DNA from 2 places in the Bradyrhizobium sp. 4 genome. Region 1 is predicted to be linked to the other one. Evidence: predicted binding sites of a transcription regulator. Region 1 holds the regulator's gene; the other holds the start of a gene.
The links. The regulator LexA, encoded in region 1, represses DNA repair genes until DNA is damaged. The targets are predictions, from matches to a motif close to TGTTCNNNNTGTGTTCNG.
Positions count from the first base shown of each region.

Region 1 (4,377 bases):
CGCCGGACCATTCGGCGACCGCGCGCATTGCGATGTGGGGTGGCCGCGAGATCGCGATGCTGTTCATGGCCTCGCTGATTGCGGGACTTGCGACCACGCCCTACGCCGCTTTCCATTTCCACCGTGTCACGCCGTTTGGCGTGCTTGCCAATCTCGGCGCGATGCCGGTGGTCTCGGCGCTGGTGATGCCGGCGGGATTGTTGGGGCTGCTTGCTGCGCCGTTCGGGCTGGACAGCGTGTTCTGGTGGCTGATGGGGATCGGCATCGAGTGGATGGTCGCGGTCTCGCGCTGGGTCGCGGCATTGCCGGGCGCGGTCGGCCGCATCCCGGCGTTCGGGATCACGCCGCTGATCGCGGCGAGCCTGGGAATCATTGTGCTAGGCTTGTTGCGCACGCCGCTACGCTGGTCCGGCGCCCTGGTCCTGCTGGCAGCGATCCTCTGGGGACTGTCGGCGCAGCAGCCCGACATCCTGATTGCCGGGGATGGCGCCAGCGTCGCGGTGCGGGGCAGGGACGGATATCTGCACCTGATCAGGACGAGCAAGGACAGCTTTTTGCTCAAGGAATGGCTCGCTGCCGACGCCGATCCGCGCGATGCCGGCAGAGCCTCGCTGGCCGATGGCGTGTCCTGTGACGAATCGGGCTGCGTGACGCCACTGGCCGACGGGAGGTTGGTCGCGCTGGCACTGCGCGTCGACGCTCTCGCGGACGATTGTAGTCGGGCCGCGCTGGTGGTGACGACACGCCCCGCGCCGCCCGATTGCGCGGCGATGGTGGTCGATCGGCAGCGGCTCGCCAGCCAGAGTGCGCTGGCGCTGACGCAGCGTGGTGACGGCTTTGCGGTTCACGCGGCGAGGGCGAGAGGCGCGAGCCGCCCCTGGTTGCCAGCCGGCGCAGGCGAGGGTGATTTCGACGGCAGCCTTGCGCCGAAGGCGATCGCGCCCCGCATCAAGGACGCAACGCCGGCGGAGACCGACTTGCAGGCCGACGATTGATCTGACGGTGCGGAGCAATGCAGTGGATTGGTGCATCTGCTCGGATTCGCTGGGCGCAAACCACGCCATCTCGCCGGCCACCGCCGGCGATGGCGATTCAATCTTGACCTCCGACCTCGTAGCGGCTGCGTCAGCCGATCGGCAGGCGCGTGACGGTCGGCTGCCTGTCGGCGATGACCTGCGCCTTGTGCTCGCGCTCCGTCACCGGCTGGGTCACAGGCAGTTGCAGCACGGTCGCGCGCTGGCCTTCGACGAGCTGCGTCACCAGCACATATTTGCCGTCCGGGAATTCGATCGCGTCATGATGGCGGTCGGGAACGTGCGGGTCGATCTTGCCGAACTTGCCCACGCGGGAATTGATGGTGCGCGTCCAGATCCAGCGATTGTCGTAGCGAACGTCGTCGGCGAAGGCGAGCTCCGTTCCCGGCAGCAGGCAGACGGCAACAGACGGATCGGCTGCCGAGGCGAAGCCGCGCGTCGAGGTGCCGCGGAAGCTTGTCGTGACGATCGTCTCGCCGACTTCGGCGGGGCGCGACGCGACGGCATGTAGGCTGTAGTCACACATCGGGTGCTCCTCATGCTGGGATAGCAACCCGCGTCTCTTCGAGGCGCAGGCCTCTATCAGAGTGGAAGCACGAACGCTCTGCTTGGTTGTGGGCAAATCTGCGGCTGCGTTCCGCAAGCCGCGATCACATTATCTTTCCCGCATTCAATAGGAACAAAGCCTGCTACGATGCATTCGGGAGGCGCGTGTCCGAATGTTGCCAGCCCGGATATTGCCGACTTGGCTGCAACGGTTGCTCGATCGCATTCCGCACGTTGCGGACGATCGCTGGCCGCCATTTCCTCGAACACTTGAGCCGCGCAGCGGTGCTGCTTCGTGGGCATCGCGAGGAGCCAGCGCCGGAGGAGGGGCCGGATAGTCTGTGCAGAACCAGAAAGACTATCCAGCCGGAGCGGAAGATGATCCGCTCCAATCTCTGACCGGCGATACCGATCGGAAGCGCGCGAGGCGCCAAGCACCTCCAGTATGAAGTACTCCCCGGTATCAAGGACGCCAGGTATCAAGGACGCCCGGTATCAAGGACGCCCGGTATCAAGGACGCCCGGTATCAAGGACGCCCGGTATCAGTACTTCCGGTAAAGCCCGATCAGCTTGCCCTGAATCTTCACCCGGTTAGGCGGCAGGATACGGACCTCATAGGCCGCGTTGGCGGGCTCGAGCGCGATCGAGGCGCCGCGCCGGCGGAAGCGCTTCAGCGTGGCTTCCTCGTCGTCGATCAGCGCCACCACGATGTCGCCGGTATCGGCGCTCTCGTTGCGCTGAATCAACGCCATGTCGCCGTCGAGGATGCCGGCCTCGACCATGGAATCACCGCGCACTTCGAGCGCGTAATGCTCGCCCGAGCCGAGCATGTCAGGCGGTACGCTGATAGTATGGCTGCGGGTCTGCAACGCCTCGATCGGCGTGCCGGCCGCGATGCGACCCATCACCGGCACCGCGACGGGACGTTCGCCCTCGTCCGCGGGCAGGCTGGAGCTCGCGCGCACCTTGCCGAGATTGCCCTCGATGACGCTCGGCGTGAAGCCGCGGCGGCTGCCTGCGGCTGCCTGGAGCTCCGGCAGCTTGATGACTTCAATCGCACGGGCGCGGTTGGGCAGGCGTCGGATAAAGCCACGCTCCTCGAGCGCCGTGATCAGGCGATGGATGCCCGACTTCGAGCGCAGGTCGAGCGCATCCTTCATCTCGTCGAAGGAGGGCGGTACGCCGCTTTCCTTCAGACGTTCACTGATGAACCGCAGAAGCTCGTATTGTTTGCGCGTTAACATCTCGACCAAAGTCCCCCGGTTGATGTCGTCCGATTCCGAGACGCTGAATTCGGCAATATGCCGCTACATGCTCGAAACAAATCATGAACGGACACTATATGTTCGATACATGTTCCGCAACTGCTTAATTTACCGTGAACAGAGCAAAGTTGGCGGAACGCGCATTGCCGGGGCGCTCAGACAGGGAGCCGCAACACTTCGCAAGCCGTGCCGGCTTCGGCCTTCGGCGCGAACGGTGCGCGCACGAGAAGTGCCTGCGCTGCAGCGAGATTCGCAAGCAGCGAAGAGTCCTGATGATTGACGGGAAGAACGACGCGTGTGCCATCGTCGCGCTCCTCCAGATGCGCGCGCAGATAGTCCTCGCGCTGGTCGTTGGCGCTGACGTCGCGGCCGAGCACGGCGCGCTCACGGCGATGGTGAATCACTGAACGGCCCGACAGGGCACGAATCAGCGGCACCATGAACAGGAAAGCGCACACGTAGGACGACACGGGATTGCCCGGCAGACCGATCACGCCCATTGCGCCGAGCCGCCCGTGCATCATCGGCTTGCCTGGCCGCATCGCGATCTTCCAGAACGCCATCGCGATGCCTTCGTCCCGCAGTGCCTGCTGGACCAGATCGTGGTCGCCGACCGATGCGCCTCCGGTCGTGATCAGGATGTCGGCGCCGCTCTCACGGGCGCGGCGGATGCCGGCGGTGGTGGCCTCCAGCGTGTCGGCGGAAATACCGAGGTCGATGGTCTCGGCGCCTTCGCTGCGGGCGAGCGCGTGCAGGGCGTAGCCGTTGGAATAGACGATCTGGCCGTGGCCGGGCGTGCTGCCCGGCATCACCAGTTCGTCGCCGGTGGCGAGAATCGCGACCTTCGGACGCCCGCAAACGGCAAGGTGCGGATGATTCATCCCGGCGGCGAGCGCGAGGTCGCGCTCGGTGAGACGGCTTCCCTTGCGCAGGAGCACGTCGTCCTCGCGGAAATCGACGCCGGCGGGGCGAATGTGCCGACCGGCGATCGCGGCTTCCTTGATCGTGATACGCTTGCCGGCGGCGACGGTGTCCTCCTGGATCACGACGGCGTCCGCGCCACCGGGAACGACGCCGCCGGTGAAGATCCGCACGGCCTCGCCGGCGCCGACCATCCCCGCGAACGGTCGGCCCGCCGCGACTTCGCCGATGATGGTGAGCTCCGAATCGATCGTCGCGGCATCGGCCGCTCGCACCGCGTAGCCGTCCATCGCCGACATCGCCTGCGGCGGCTGCGTGCGCCGCGCCGCGACGTCACGCGCGAGCACGCGATGGTAGGCCTGGTCGAGGGAGATCATTTCTTCCGGCAGCGGCTCTGCACCCGCCAGCACCGCGGCAAGCGCGTCGGAAACTGGCATCAAGGCCACGGCGAAAACTCCTGCTCGGCACGTTCGGGCGAATGTTCCGCACGTCTTCTAGCCGAGCGCGGGCGCAGAGGCAAAACAGCCGAGCGGGTGCAGTCATCCCACCGCATTGTTCCGGAAGGCAGGATCAAGCGCGTTGCGGCACGATCCGAAGAACGTGCCAGATC
Region 1 covers NZ_CP064686.1:4,248,498-4,252,874, reverse strand. Annotated here, with positions in the region: gene IVB45_RS19945 (ComEC/Rec2 family competence protein) at 1-995, shown strand, start outside; gene IVB45_RS19940 (hypothetical protein) at 1,126-1,560, opposite strand; gene lexA (transcriptional repressor LexA) at 2,124-2,825, opposite strand; gene glp (gephyrin-like molybdotransferase Glp) at 3,002-4,213, opposite strand.

Region 2 (4,377 bases), 2.9 Mb from region 1:
ACGCGCAGAGCCCCTATGCCGGCATCCGCTATTTCGAGAGCGTCGAACGCAAGCTCGGCAAGGCCGAGACGGCCGAATTCGCGCGGCTCTACACCGCGCCCGGGGTCGACCATGTCGGCTCCGGCGCGCCGGCCAATGTCGACATGCTGAGCGCGCTGGTCGACTGGGTCGAAAAGGGCAAGGCGCCCGGCGATTTGGAAGTCGCCGAGCAGAAGGTCGAAGCGCCGTCCTTTGCGACGCTTCGCGCGCTGCCGCTGTGCCGCTGGCCGGCCTGGCCGCACTACAAGAGCGGTCCGGTGACGGAGGCAGCGAGCTTCACCTGCGCGCCGTAGCCGGCGCGCCACTTCGGAGCGTCACCCGGCGGCCATTGCCTGCGCGCCGCCGAGCAGCTGCGCGTTGAGCCGGCCGCCGGAGAACAGCATGTCGTCAAGGGCTTCGTCGATATCGGCGGAGATCACGGTGTTGCCGCCGTCCCGTGCGATGCTTCCTTGCGCCAGCCGCCGCATCAGCTCCTTGATGAAGGCGCAACTGGTGCCCTCGCTGCGTCGGGCAGCCTCCGCGATCACCGCCCCCTCGAGCGGCAGTCCCCTGCCGTAGAGCCGGACCAGCTTGCCGCGGCCGGTCTCGTCGGGCAGCGGCACTTCGATAGCTTGATCGATGCGGCCGGGGCGACCCGCGAGAGCTCCCTCGATGTCCTCCGGCCGGTTGGTGGTCAGAACGAACAGGATGTCGGCGTCTTCCTTCAGCCCGTCCATCTCGTTGAGCAGCTTGTTCAGCATGGATTCCGCACACGGCCCCATGTCATCGCGGTCGCGGGCGATGAGATCGACATCCTCGATCACCACCATCGACGGCTGGAGCAGGCGTGCCAGGCTCATATAGGCGCCGAGCAGACCGATCTGCTCGGCCGTGATGATCAACGTCGTATGCCCGGGCAAATGCGTTGCGAGATAGCGGATCGTGTGGGTCTTGCCGGTGCCCAGCGGCCCGTACAGCAAGATGCCTTTGCGTGTCGATTGACCCAGCCGGCGCAATTGGTCTCGGGTGTTGACGAAGGTCAGAACGTTGCGATCGAGCAGCCGCAGGGTCTGCTCCGGCAGAATCACCTCGTCGCGCGCGACCTGCGGCAAGCGATGCACCGTGATGCCGCGCGAGCGACCGCGATAGTCGGAGTCGGCATCGAGCGACAGGATCTTGCCGCGATAGGTCCGCGCAGCCTGTACGGCTTCCTCCAATTCATTGAAGCATTGCTGGACGAGAGCCGCGCCTGCGGAACCTGAAGGCACCAGGATCTCGATCCGAATGCCGGGCTCGCGACTGTATTCGCGGTGTGCGCAGAGCAAAACCGCATAGCGGAGATGATCCTGCTCACACAGCCATAGTCCGTTATCCAGACACTTGACCGGGCTCTTCTCGCCTACATCGACGTCGGAATATTGCAGCGGGCAATCGCGATCGCATAGCGGCCCTCCTTGAGCAGTCGTGGGATCGACAGCGTTTCGTAGCGCTGCTCCTCGTTCAGTCCCACCAGCCGGATGGCCTTGCCGAAGAGCCGGTCGACCGCGGCTTGAAGATCGACCCGCATGTGGCCGGGAAATTGGCGGATCGTGGTCACGAGTTTGCTGCGCGCGGTGCTGGCAAGGTGCCAATCGAGAACGTCGCAAGCAAAGTCGAAATCTTCCTCTTGTTCGTTCGAGGGTTCATCCGCCGCACGCATGCAGTCGCTGCACAGCCAGACCGTTCGGTCGCCGATACGAACGTCGGTCTGTCCCTCAGGCTTGCCACAGAGTTCGCAAGGAGTCTTGACCGCCTCTAGCGTGACCTGCAGTTGGTGGCCGGCCAATTCGATGGATTGTTGCGCAGATTTGAAAAGGGCTTCGGCAACCGATTGCGGGTAAGGCCCGCAAACCGCTTTTTCCTTCTGCTCGATCTGGGTGATGAGCGCGGTCGCTTCACGGTCTGATCTGCCGAAAACCTGCCGAAGCAGATCCATCACGAATTGGTCCGGCGTATCATCGTCATTATGAATTACGAGCTGGGTCGGCTGGTTCTCGCCACGCATACTGTTCATCACGAAAGGTCTTCGATACAATCTATGATTGAATAGAACGAATAGGGAACAAAAAGAAGCGATCGTCAAGCTGGGCGGCGGCGACTAATTGCGATTGGTGGGTGAGGTTCTGGTGCGCCGGTGCGGCGCTGTTGCTCGACGATGCCGTGGCACATCGATCCAGCTGCCGTCCTTTGACATTCCGGGCCGCTTCGATTATATATTTCGCATGCGAAATAAAGAAGTCGGCGGGGGGCATCATCGGCTGATCTACCTGCTGAGCGTCGCGCAGCGGCGCTTGCAGCGCTGGATGGCGGGGCAGCCTTCGAGCGAGGTCACGCCGGCGCAGGCAGGACTCCTGTTCATCCTCGGCAAGCAGGACGGCGTCCTGATGGGCGAGGCCGCCGCGGCGCTCGACATGGGGCCGGCCGGCATCTCGGGGCTGGTCGACCGTACGGCGGCGGCTAAACTGGTCGAGCGGCGCGCGGATCACGAGGATGGTCGCGCCTGGCGCGTCTGGCTGACGCCGAAGGGGCGAACGGCGCTGGCGCAGGCGAAGGCCAGCGCAGCAAAGGTCAATGCGGCATTGACGGAAGGATTTACCGGCGCGGAGATCGACGTCGTCGCGCGCTGGCTGACGCGCATTCAGGATAAATTCCCAAGAGGAGCGAACGAATGACTGACCAAGTCCGGATCGAGAACAACGGCGGAATTCTCACGCTCACGCTGGCGCGCCCCGACAAGAAGAACGCGCTGACGGATGCGATGTACGGCATACTTGCCGACGCCATCGAATCCGCCGAGTCGGATGCGTCGGCCCGCGTGATCCTGATCCGCGGCGAAGGCGACATGTTCACTGCCGGCAACGACGTCGGCGAATTCGCCGCGGTCGCAGCGGGCAAGTCGGAAGGAAGCCGCAACGTCGTGCGCTTCATCCAGTCGCTGGCGCGCTGCACCCGGCCCTTGGTTGCGGCGGTGCAGGGCCGCGCCGTCGGCGTCGGCACCACGATGCTGCTGCATTGCGATCTCGTCGTGCTTGCCGACAACGCGCAATTGTCGACGCCCTTCGTCAGCCTTGCGCTTGTGCCGGAAGCCGCCTCCAGCCTGCTGATGCCGGCGCGCATCGGCTACGCGCGGGCCTACGAGATGTTCGCGCTGGGCGAGACCGTGCCGGCCAAATCCGCTCTGGAATGGGGGCTCGCCAACCGCGTGGTGCCGCTCGACAAGCTCGATGCCGAAGCGCTCGCGCTGGCGCAGCGTCTTGCCCGTCAGCCGGCCGGCGCGCTCACCGCCACCAAGAAGCTGATGCGCAATGGCGAGGCGCTGGTCGCGCAGATGAATGCCGAAGGCGAGCAGTTCGGACTGCGCCTGCGTACCGCCGAGGCGCGCGAGGCCTTCACGGCATTTGCGGAGCGCCGCCCGCCGGATTTCACGAAAGTTGCGTGAAGTCCGGGCTGCAGGAAGGCTTGTCGGGCCGGGAAACTCACGACAATTCGATTAAAACCTTAACGGAACATTGGCATGTCGCGGGCAAGGTGGCGCTCGAAAGAATAGGCCCCCGACACCATGGCAATGTTTAAGAAATCGGTAAGTTCGCTCCTCCTGACCTTGATGGCCCTGCTGGCCGCGGGTGCGCTGGCCTCCACGGCGATCCAGATGGTCGGGGCGTTCGGCCGCTATAGCGACAGCCTCGAGACCGCGCGGCTTGCCGCGGCCGACAAGGCGATCTTCCATGGCGTGCTGGCGCTGCGCAACAATCGTGGCGATGCCCAGAGCGCGATTCTCGGCGAGGATGATCCGCGAGCAAAACTAGAGGCGGCGGAGAAGGCCGAGCAGGGCGGCTATGACGCGATCGGAGCCGCGCTTGCCACCGTCGACTTCGCCCGCCGCGACGAACTCGCCGGCACATTGAAGCAGGGCTGGAGCGCCGCGGCGCCGCAATTCCAGCTGTTCTACGACGAGGCCAAGCGTCCGCGTGCCGAGCGCAAGATCGAGCGCACCAACTCCTGGTATGACGCCGTCACGAAGGTGATCGACACGGCCAACCTCGCCTCCACCGCGGTGTCGAACCGTGCCTGGATGGACGACCCCTTCATCGCACGCATGATCCAGGTCCGGCGCTTCGCCTGGCAGGTGCGCGATCGCTATGGAATCCATTGCTCGTCGCTGCGCTCCAACGTCAACGGCAGCAAGCCGCTCGACGACGTTCAGAAGCGGTCAGTGGCGCAATGGGATGGCACGATCACCTCCGGCTGGGCGGGCATGGCCGAGTTGCTGGCTGCGCCGGGCGTAGCGGCGGAGCTGGTGACGGCAGCGACGGACGCGAA
Region 2 covers NZ_CP064686.1:7,154,343-7,158,719, reverse strand. Annotated here, with positions in the region: gene IVB45_RS34355 (tannase/feruloyl esterase family alpha/beta hydrolase) at 1-332, shown strand, start outside; gene IVB45_RS34350 (ATP-binding protein) at 354-1,286, opposite strand; gene IVB45_RS34345 (ATP-dependent Clp protease adaptor ClpS) at 1,418-2,071, opposite strand; gene IVB45_RS34340 (MarR family winged helix-turn-helix transcriptional regulator) at 2,280-2,729, shown strand; gene IVB45_RS34335 (enoyl-CoA hydratase) at 2,726-3,496, shown strand; gene IVB45_RS34330 (methyl-accepting chemotaxis protein) at 3,617-4,377, shown strand, end outside.
Region 2: the regulator LexA is predicted to act here: its motif matches at 2,105-2,122, upstream of IVB45_RS34345 (ATP-dependent Clp protease adaptor ClpS).